3 regions of the Streptomyces sp. NBC_00872 genome follow, and region 1 is predicted to be linked to each of the others. Evidence: riboswitches for the same ligand, from Rfam matches in the RefSeq annotation. Region 1 holds a riboswitch; each other region holds the start of a gene.
The links. A riboswitch is a leader RNA that binds a small molecule or an ion and turns the genes downstream of it on or off. The one in region 1 is predicted to bind cyclic di-AMP.

Region 2: another riboswitch for cyclic di-AMP. It lies ahead of OG214_RS21090 (M23 family metallopeptidase); the one in region 1 lies ahead of OG214_RS04800 (peptidoglycan DD-metalloendopeptidase family protein).
Region 3: another riboswitch for cyclic di-AMP. It lies ahead of OG214_RS24230 (transglycosylase family protein); the one in region 1 lies ahead of OG214_RS04800 (peptidoglycan DD-metalloendopeptidase family protein).

The regions. Positions count from the first base shown of each region.
Region 1 covers NZ_CP108806.1:1,139,661-1,142,928, reverse strand. The annotation lists gene OG214_RS04810 (S8 family peptidase) at 1-274, opposite strand, end outside; gene OG214_RS04805 (tyrosine-protein phosphatase) at 417-1,214, opposite strand; cyclic di-AMP (ydaO/yuaA leader) riboswitch at 1,652-1,811, shown strand; gene OG214_RS04800 (peptidoglycan DD-metalloendopeptidase family protein) at 1,816-2,766, shown strand; gene OG214_RS04795 (SGNH/GDSL hydrolase family protein) at 2,952-3,268, shown strand, end outside.
Region 2 covers NZ_CP108806.1:4,930,448-4,933,715, reverse strand. The annotation lists gene OG214_RS21095 (PrsW family intramembrane metalloprotease) at 1-26, shown strand, start outside; gene OG214_RS21090 (M23 family metallopeptidase) at 314-1,345, opposite strand; cyclic di-AMP (ydaO/yuaA leader) riboswitch at 1,357-1,511, opposite strand; gene OG214_RS21085 (PP2C family protein-serine/threonine phosphatase) at 1,829-2,974, opposite strand.
Region 3 covers NZ_CP108806.1:5,624,600-5,627,867, reverse strand. The annotation lists gene eno (phosphopyruvate hydratase) at 1-770, opposite strand, end outside; gene OG214_RS24230 (transglycosylase family protein) at 1,222-1,989, opposite strand; cyclic di-AMP (ydaO/yuaA leader) riboswitch at 1,992-2,164, opposite strand; gene OG214_RS24225 (transglycosylase family protein) at 2,686-3,268, opposite strand, start outside.

The DNA of each region.
Region 1 (3,268 bases):
CGTCCTGCTCGGCGGTCCGGAAGAGGATGCCGTCACGGCCGGGGCCGGGCCGGACCGAGGCCGCGTGCTTTCCGTCCGGGCCCGTGCTGAGCGTCACCCGGTCACCGGTGATCAGCCGCACCGTCGTGGGGGTGCCCACCGCGGTGGCGCCGGTGGCGGCGGGCCCGTCGGTCGCCGCGTCCCGGGCGGAGGGCCGGGCCGCGACCGGCGCCACGGCACCCACGGTCATCAGCAAGGCCATGGATACCGCCGCCGTCAGGCGGATACGTCTCATCTGTCCAGCCCCTTCGTTCAACTGCGCTGTCACGCGCTGTTGGACAGAATCTGGTAGCGCCGGAGGGGCTGTCACTGCTTCAGGGGTGTCGTGGTTGGGACATGTCCCAACCACGACACCGGCGCGATTGACCGGACAGGGCCTAGTCGAGGAGGCGGGCGCGGAGCCGTTCACGGGTTTCGGGGGCCAGTCTCAGCCCCTCGGCCAGATAGGTGTCGGTGCTGCCCCAGGTCTTCTCGATGGTCTCGAAGGCCGCCGCGAGATACTCGGCGCGCGCGTCGAAGAGCGGGCTGAGCAGGTCCATCACCTCGGTGGGCGTCCCGGTGGGCGAATTGTCGCTGCGCCGGACCGGATAACGGCGGTGCGGGTCGTTCGACTTCAGATAGTCGGCTTCGATCGCCTCGGGCTCCACCCCGACCGCGAGCAGGGCCACCGCGATCGAGAGACCGGCCCGGTCCTTGCCCGCGGCGCAGTGCATGAGCGCCGGCACGCTGTCCTCGGCGAGGGCGTGCAGGACACGGCTGTGCTCGGCGGTGCGCTCCTTGATGATCGAGCGGTACGAGCCGGTCATCCGGGCCGCGGCCCTGCCGTCCGCGAGGAGCGAGCGGAGCTGGTCCAGATCGCCGTCCCTGACCATCCGCCAGAACTCGGCGCCGTCGGCGGGGTCGGTGAGCGGAATGTTCACATTGCGCACGCCGGGCAGTTCCACGTCCGCGCCGTCGAGCTTCAGATCGGCCGCATTGCGGAAGTCGAAGATCGTGTGAAGTCCGAGGGACGAGAGAAAGGCCGCGTCGGCCGCGGTGGCGCCGGCGAGATGGCCGCTGCGGAAGAGCCGGCCCGGACGGACCTGCCTGCCGTCCGTGGTGGGCAGTCCTCCGACATCGCGGAAGTTGCGCACGCCGGCCAGCTCGGGCTCTGTCGACGGGACCTGCTGCGTCACGGCCTGCTCCTCCGTGTCTGCCGTCGGCGCGGCTCGCCGACGCTGTCGACCTCTGACAGTACGACATCTGTTCGTGTGGCAATCAGTTCGACTGTCGGGAATCCAGTGGGAGCATTCGGACATTATTCGCGGATGGATATCGCCCAAATGCCCATCTGTCCGTATTGGGTGATTCCTTACACCCTGCCCCGGTCGCGGTGGAGATGGGTTCCGGTCCGTGACCAGGATCATATCCGTGACGTTCCGTGGCGGTGCCATGTATTCGAATTCCTTGTCCGACGCGGAGTTCGGAGATCGTTGTCGACACAGGGTGACCGGTAAAACCGGGTTAAATGCGAGTGCGACTTGTCGGTGGAAAAGCATCCCTTGTTCCACTCGCCCCACTCGCCTACGTTCACCCTCAATCCGGTCGGACCGCCGAATCCTGCCGCCGTCCGGAATTCTTATCGTCAAGCAATGCGTGGCAGGAGCGGGGGACCCAGGTAGTACGCCGATCCGGAACTCCGGAACGGCTTGGGGTGAAGTCGCGCGGTAAGTGCGACCGGGCATCTCCAGTCCGAACCCGACAGCTCACCTCGCAGGCGCCGGAGAGGAATTCGCCATGCCCGCGAAGGGTAAGCACCGCCGTCACAAGGCCAACAACCCGGTATCGCGCGGATTCATAGCCGCCGGTACCGGTGGAGCCGCCATCGCACTTCCGCTCATCGGTGCCACCGGCGCGCACGCCGCGCAGAAGGCCGCACCCGCCAGCGCGCCCGAGGCCGTCTCCCAGCAACAGCTCGGCGGGGAGCAGGCCGGCGCGAAGAAGGCCACCGCCAAGAAGAGTGCCGCCAAGACCCGGATCTACTCCGTGGTCCCGGGCGACTCCCTGTCGAAGATCGCCAAGGAGCAGCATGTCCGGGGCGGCTGGCACAAGCTGTACGCGGACAACCGCAAGGCCGTCGGATCCGACCCGTCGCTGATCCACCCCGGGCTCAAGCTGACCATCAAGACGAGGGGCGGGGAGCACACCCGTCCCGCGAAGCCGGCCGAGCCGTCCCACTCCTCCGACGGCGGTTCCTCGGACCCGTCGACCGCCACACCGGCCGACGACAACGGGGCGTCGACGCCCGCGCCCGCCGACACGCCGGAGCAGAGCAGCGACTCCGGCTTCACCACGCCGGTCGACGATCCGCAGATCGGCACTCCGTACCACGCCTCGGGCAGCAGTTGGGCCAGCGGCTACCACACCGGTGTGGACTTCCTGGTCGACACGGGCACCGAGGTGAAGGCGGTCGGCGCGGGCACGGTCGTGGCGGCGGGCTGGGGCGGCTCGTACGGCAACCAGATCGTCATCGAGCACAGTGACGGCCGCTACTCGCAGTACGCCCATCTCTCCTCCATATCCGTCTCCGAGGGCGACACCGTCAGCGAGGGCCAGCAGATCGGTCTCTCCGGCGCCACCGGCAATGTCACGGGTCCGCACCTGCACTTCGAGATCCGTACCGGACCGGACTACGGCTCGGACATCGACCCGCTGGCGTATCTCCGCGATCAGGGTGTCAACATCTGAGACACGGCCCCGTTCGAGGCATGGCAACGTCCTTTCTCCGCTCTCCGTCCGGCAGTTCCGTGCCGGACGGAGAGCGTTGGGCATATTCCCGCTTGGCCGAAAATTGACCAATGGTGTATCTCACCCCTCGTCAACCGTTTCTTACGGTCGCGTAGGTCACATCTGCGGGTGAAAGATGTGGTGTTGTGGCAGACGATTCGAGATCAAGAAGAAGAGGCGTATTCGGGTCGTACACGGCGATCGGTGACAGCTTCACGGAGGGCGTGGGCGATCCCGGACCCGATGGACGGTATGTCGGCTGGGCGGACCGGCTCGCGGTTCTGCTCGCCGATCAACTGGCTGACCGGCTCACCGATCCGGTGACCGGCGAGGCGGCCCTCCCGCCCGGTCCCGCGGACACCGTGCACGGAGATTTCCGCTACGCGAATCTCGCCGTACGCGGCCGGCTCCTCGACCAGATCGTCAGCGAGCAGATACCCCGGGCCAAGGAACTCGCCCCCGA
Region 2 (3,268 bases), 3.8 Mb from region 1:
GCTACAACCCGTACCGCCAGTACTGACACGAACGTGGACGAACGTGCCGGTCAGGTCAGGTCAGGTCCCCTGCCGACGGCTGACGACTGACGGCTGGCGGAGGGGCGGGGGCCGGAAACGGGACCGGCGGCCCAGGCGTCGGGGGGCGAGCGCCGGAGCCGCCGGGGACCGGACTGTGCCAGTCACGCCACGGTGGTCGAATCGGGGACAGAGCCCCGGGCCCGGGTCAGGCCGTGGTCAGGGAGTCAGACCCGGGTCATGGGGTCAGACCCTGGGCAGGAAGCCAGGCCCGGATCATGGGGTCAACCCCGGGTCAGGGAGTCAGACCCTTGCTGCTCAGCCAGCTCATGGGGTCGATACCGGAGCCGCCCGCGGTGTGCACCTCAAGGTGCAGATGCGGCCCCGTCACATTGCCGGTCGCGCCGACCCGGCCGATGGTCTCGCCGGTGGTGACCTTCTGCCCGGCGGTGACGGTCATCGAGGACTGGTGGCAGTACCAGATCTCCGTACCGTCATCCAGCTCCAGGATGGTGCGGTAGCCGTACGAGCCCGACCAGCCGGCGGAGGTGACCGTGCCGCTGTGCACGGCCTTGACCGGGGTGCCCGTCGGGGCGGCGAAGTCCAGACCGGTGTGGTAGCCGGAGGACCACATGGAGCCGGACTCACCGTAGGTGGAGGTAATGGTGTACGAGGAGGTGGGAAGGGCGAAGCTGGCCGCCAGTTTCGCGAGGCGCTCCGCCTCCGCCTTGGCCTTGGCCTCCGCCTCGGCCTTCTTCTTGGCCTCTTCGATCTTCTTCTCGGCCTCGGTCTGCTGCTTCTTGGCCAGTGCCGCGGCCTGCTCGGCCGCCACGCGCTCCGCGGCCGCCTTCTCCGTCGCGTCGGCCTCGTTCTGCTGCTGCTCCGCCTGCTGGAGGATCCGGGCCCGCAGGGCCTCGCCCGCGTCCGTGGCGCCCTGCTCCGCGTCCGCGGCGGTCATACCGGCGGTGGTGAGCGGGGCGCTGGCCAGCAGGTCCGGCTCGGCCTCGTCCGCCGCCAGCGATCCCATGCCCGGGAGCGACCCGGCGTCGGGAAGATTGTCGGTGATGGCGTCGGGCAGGGATATGGAGACCGCGGGCTTGTCCTGCGCGGTGGCCATGCCGCCCGCGCCGACGGCGGCTATGACACCGACGCCGAGGACGGTGGAGCTACGGGCGAAGCCGTTGCGCTGCTTGCCGACACGATGCCTGCCGCGTACCGGGCGTACGGACTCCTCGGTCGGGTTCCACTCGCCCCATGCCCGTTCCGGCTCGCTGCCGAAGGAGGTGGTTTCGAAGGGGGCGGTGGGGGCAGGCTGATTGGACGCCACTGAGGCGCACTCCTTTCCTTCCTTCTCGCCTACCGGGTTAGCTGACGGGTTCGGAGCAGGAAGGTCTCCTACGGTCGCCCTGCGCCGCACGAGGCAGCGAAGAACTTCCGATTCACCCCAATTGGTGGTTCCCCGGTTCCCTTGCGGGATTCGGCGCATGAGCACGGTGCCGACTCTTACGACGGCTGGGACGACCGCGCTGCGTTATCGAACGTTAATAGAGACCAGGCCCTTATTCCAAGCCGTTCCCGGTGATCATTAACAACTTCGCATCGGACACACCAGGGCACATGCATACGCAATCGGGCGAGCTGACTTCCTTTCAGTACGCCCCACTTACCTGACGGTATGTCAAATGTTATGCGGAGGGATACCTGTCGATCACACACGGTGGTGACGGCGGACTCGGCGTCAGCGAACGGCGTCAGCGAACGGCGTCCGGCAACCGTCAGGGAACCCAGGCAACTGCTCCAGGGAACTGCTTCAGGGAACGAGGGGTATCGTCCTGCGCCGCTCCGGCTGCCCCTCCGTGGGGCGGTTCACCGCCAGCAGCGCCATGTCGTCCTGGCTCCCGCCGCCGGTGTGCAGCCGGACGTCGTCGATCAGCGCCTGGAGCAGTTCGTCGGGCCCCTGGAAGATCCGTCCGTCGAGCCGGTCGCTCGGCACATAGAAGACCCCGTGGGCGTCACGCGCCTCGGAGAGTCCGTCCGTGTAGAAGAGCAGCGTCGAGCCGGCCGGGTAGAAGGCCTGCTGGGCACGGTCCGGCCATGCGGCCAGTTCGCTCATCCCGAGGGGCAGCGCGGGGTCGCGCGTCTCCAGCATCCGTACCGCGCCGTCCTCGCACATCAGCAGCGGATCGGGATGGCCCCGGTTGACCAGCCGCACCACGCTCCCGTCGTGCGGGATCTCGGCGAGCACCGCCGTGGTGAACCCCTCGAAGGCGTCGAGCCCGCCCCGTCTGCTCCCGTCGCGGGTGAGCGCGCGCTCCAGCCGCTGCGCCACGCCCTCCAGCGATCTTTCCTGCTCGGCGGCCTCCCGGAAGGACCCGATGACGACGGCCACCGCCTCGACCGCCTCCAGCCCTTTCCCCCGTACGTCCCCCACCACCAGTCGTACCCCGTACGGCGTGTCCTGTACGGCGAACAGATCGCCGCCGATGAACGCGCCCTCCTGGGCCGCCTCGTACCGCGCGGCGATACGCAGCCCCCCGATCCGCTCGGCGGGTCTTGGCAGTACCGCCCGTTGAGCGGTCTCGGCGATGATCCGGGCCGAGGCGAGCCGCTGCCCGCTGCGGCGCAGTACCCCGCCGATGTAGAGCGCGAGAAGAGACACGATCACCACCGTCAGCAACTCACTGAGCGACTCCAGCGTGTTGAGCGAGTTGGCGTAGAGGTGCATCGACAGTTCGGCGCAGACCGCCGCGACGCTGATCAGCAGCGTGCCGATCAGCGGGTAGAACGGCGCCGCGACCAGGGGTGAGGCCGCGTACAGGGGGGCGGCGGTGACCCGCGTCGGGGTCGAGAGATCGAGGACTACCCCGACGCCGATCACCAGGACGGGGAGAAAGCGCACCAGCCGGCGGCTGGTACGGATACGGCTTTCCGGCATCGGTGACCCGTCGGCGGACATCGGACCGGTCAGATCGTCGGCCCGCGCGCCTCTGCCACTCAGGGTCTCCCTGAGCTTGCTCAGCTTCCCCACCAGTGGTCACCTGCCCGGTTCCGCCTAGGGCTGCGGACGGTACCGCGCCCCACCCAGGCTGGCCGCTGCCGTCCTCGGCGGCGACTCGCCGTCGGCCGAGTGGGCTATGGAGGAGGTCGGATCGCGACCGGCTCCTCAGCAGGTCAGACGGCCGGACGGCCGGACGGCCCGGTCGTTCGGTCATATGGCCGGTCGGTCGCCACGTCGGTCGCCGGGCCGGTG
Region 3 (3,268 bases), 4.5 Mb from region 1:
TCGTACGAGCCGTCCTTGTAGAACTCGGAGGCGGCGACGTCGAGCGCGAGCGCGATGTCGCGGCCCGGCACATAGCCGGCTTCCTTGATGGCTTCGAGGATCAGGTCCAGCGCGGCGCGGTTGGACTCCAGGTTCGGCGCGAAGCCGCCCTCGTCGCCGAGGCCGGTGGAGAGCCCCTTCTGCTTCAGGACCTTCTTGAGGGTGTGGTAGACCTCGGCGCCCCAGCGCAGCGCCTCGGAGAAGGACTCCGCGCCGATCGGGGCGATCATGAACTCCTGGATGTCCACATTGGAGTCGGCGTGCGAGCCGCCGTTCAGGATGTTCATCATCGGAACGGGCAGCAGATGCGCGTTCGGGCCGCCCAGGTAGCGGAAGAGCGGGAGGTCCGAGGCCTCGGAGGCGGCGTGCGCGACGGCGAGGGAGACACCGAGGATGGCGTTGGCGCCGAGCGAGCCCTTGTTCTCGGTGGCGTCCAGGTCGATCATGGCCTGGTCGATCAGGCGCTGCTCGGTGGCGTCGTAGCCGACGAGCTCCGGGCCGAGCTGCTCGATGACGGCGAGTACGGCCTTCTCGACACCCTTGCCCAGGTAGCGGTCGGGGTCTCCGTCACGGAGTTCCACGGCCTCGAACGCACCGGTGGAGGCACCGGAGGGGACAGCAGCACGGCCGGTGCTGCCGTCGTCGAGGCCGACCTCGACCTCGACCGTGGGGTTGCCTCGGGAGTCCAGGATTTCCCGGGCTACGACGACGTCGATGGACGGCACGAGCATCTCCTTCTGGGATGTGACGCTTGGAGTGCAGGGTCTCATTGGCCTTGCGGCAAGAGCCTAACCGGCTCGGAGACGTCGGCCGCCCGGTGCCCGCCCGCTGGGACGGATCTAGGTCCTGTCCGGCGGATCTTCGTGGATCAGCCCGGGGCGTCTGGTGCGGTACATCGCAAGGCGGAGGATCGTCCTCGTACTGGACGTACTTGGACGACTCCGACAACGCGGCGAGGTGCCGTGCCAGGCGTTCCGGGCCCACGAAGATCCGCCGGACAGGACCTAGCACCCGAGCGCCTCGGCGCACCTATGAGCACCGTCGTGCGCACCGCCGTGAGCGCCGCCCCGCGTACCCCCTCCGTACTCCCCGAGTGCCCCCTCCGTACGCCGGGAAGAGGGCAGACCCCGGCCCGGCGCGTACGGGGGATCACGCGCCGGGCCGGGGGGATCGGGGGGCGGGTCAGCTCAGGTGGAGCTGCTGGCCCGGGTAGATCAGATCGGCGTCGCGGACGATGTCCTTGTTCAGGTCGAACAGCTTCTTCCAGCCGCCCTTCACCTGCTGCGCGGCGGCGATCTTGGAGAGGCTGTCGCCGGACTTGACCTTGTACTCGCCGTCGCCCTTCTCGATCGTGGCCGTGGCGGCGCGGGTCTCACCGCGCGAGGCGGGCTGCGCCTGCTCCCGCTTCGGCTGCGCGGGCCGGGTCTGCTGCGGGGAGGCCTGTTCTCCCGTACCGGAGCCGGATCCCGAGCCGGAGCCGGAGCCGGAGCCGGAATTCGAAGCGGAACCGGAACCGGAATCAGAGCCGGAGCCCGAGCCCGCCGAGCCACCGTCGTACGCGGCGCCGGAGAGGTTCACCCCGCAGGTGGGCCACGCGCCCTTGCCCTGGCCGGCCAGGACCTTCTCGGCGACGGCGATCTGCTGGGACTTCGAGGCGAGGTCGGCCCTGGCCGCGTAGGCGGTGCCTCCGTAGGCGGCCCAAGTGGAGCCGCTGAACTGGAGTCCGCCGTAGTACCCGTTGCCGGTGTTGATGGACCAGTTGCCGCCGGACTCGCACTGGGCGACCTGGTCCCACTCGGAGGCGGTCGCGGCGGACGCGGAGGTGGCGCCGATCAGCGGGACCGCGACAGCGGCGCCGGTGATGCCGGCGAGCGTGGCGTAGCGGGCGGTCACGGAGCGGGAGGGACGGCGGTGCCTGCCCTTGCTGGAACCCTTGCTGGAACGCGGCATGGAACTCTCCTCACCGACGCCTACGAGGTGAGCTGTCGGGTTCGGGCCAAGTGAGTTGCCCGGCCGGGTGCTCGCGCACCCGGCTTCACCCCTAGCCGGTCGTCGGCCGTCTCTCGACGGCCGGGGCCGGCACAAACCTTGGGTCCCCCGCTCCTGCCTTCGGCGCATGACGCGACGACTACTCCCCCCGACCGACGGCAGGATTCGGCGTGACGGTCGACGAGGCCCGCGGTGCGAGCGGTTCAGACCGTAATCACAGGCCCGTCGGTTCTTCAAAGGAGAACATCAGGGAAATAACACCCTTACCCACCCTCCGGGTTTACGCATTTCCGCTGGTGAGAGCGGAAAGCGGGGCAACCCGTAGGCCAAAAGTCCCTAGTTGCAGCAAAGAGACCCTTGTCTCACTTGCACAGAAGTGGACATAGGGCAGCGAACTACCCTTGCATCCGTGCCACTTCACGGCAGTTCAAGGGCGGGATCAAGGAAGAGGCCGAGGGGGGAGACCGAGGGGGAGACGCGGAGGGAGCCAGGGGGAGATCAGGGCCGCGGCCAGGGAGGACACCCCCATGGCACACCGGGGCACACCGGGGCCCAGCGGGAAGCGCCGGGGCGCGCCAGGGGGGCGGCACACCGGCCGCCCCCCGTTCACCCCTCAGCCACCGCGCCGACAGCCCCGGAGCCGTCAGCCCGTTCGTCTCACAGCCAGCCGCCGAGCACCTTCTGCCCGTCGGCGATCAGCCAGTTGCGCTCGACGGGCCGGTCGGCCTCCGCCGGAGCGGGCGATTCCGCACGATCCGTCAGACCGTCCGTACTACGCGACAGTCCGTCACCCCGTGAGGCATGACGGCCGTAATCAAGCCCTTCATCCGAATTGCCCGTTACGGCATCCTCCTGGGCGGCCTCACCGCGGTGCTTGCCCTTGGCCGACTCCGTACCGCCGGCGGCGGTGCCACCGAGGCCGTCGGCGCCAAGACCGTCGGAGCCGAGGCCCTCAGCGCCCTTGCCGCCGTCCGCGGAAGCGGAGGTTCCCGGTGCGGGCGTGGTGGCCGAACCGGAGGGGACCGGCTCTCCGGGCGGCGTCTTCCCGTCGGAGGGGGCGGAGGGCGTGGCGTCCGGAGTACCGGAGGGAGCGTCCGCGGGGCTGTCGCTCCGGTCGTCCTGCGCGGCCCCCGCCGAGCCGGAGCCGCCCCCGAGACCGACACCCTCCAGCAGGGCGCCCGTGAGCCCGGAGACCGGCGCGCAGCTCGACCAGGCCTTCACGCCCTGCGCCGCGAGCACC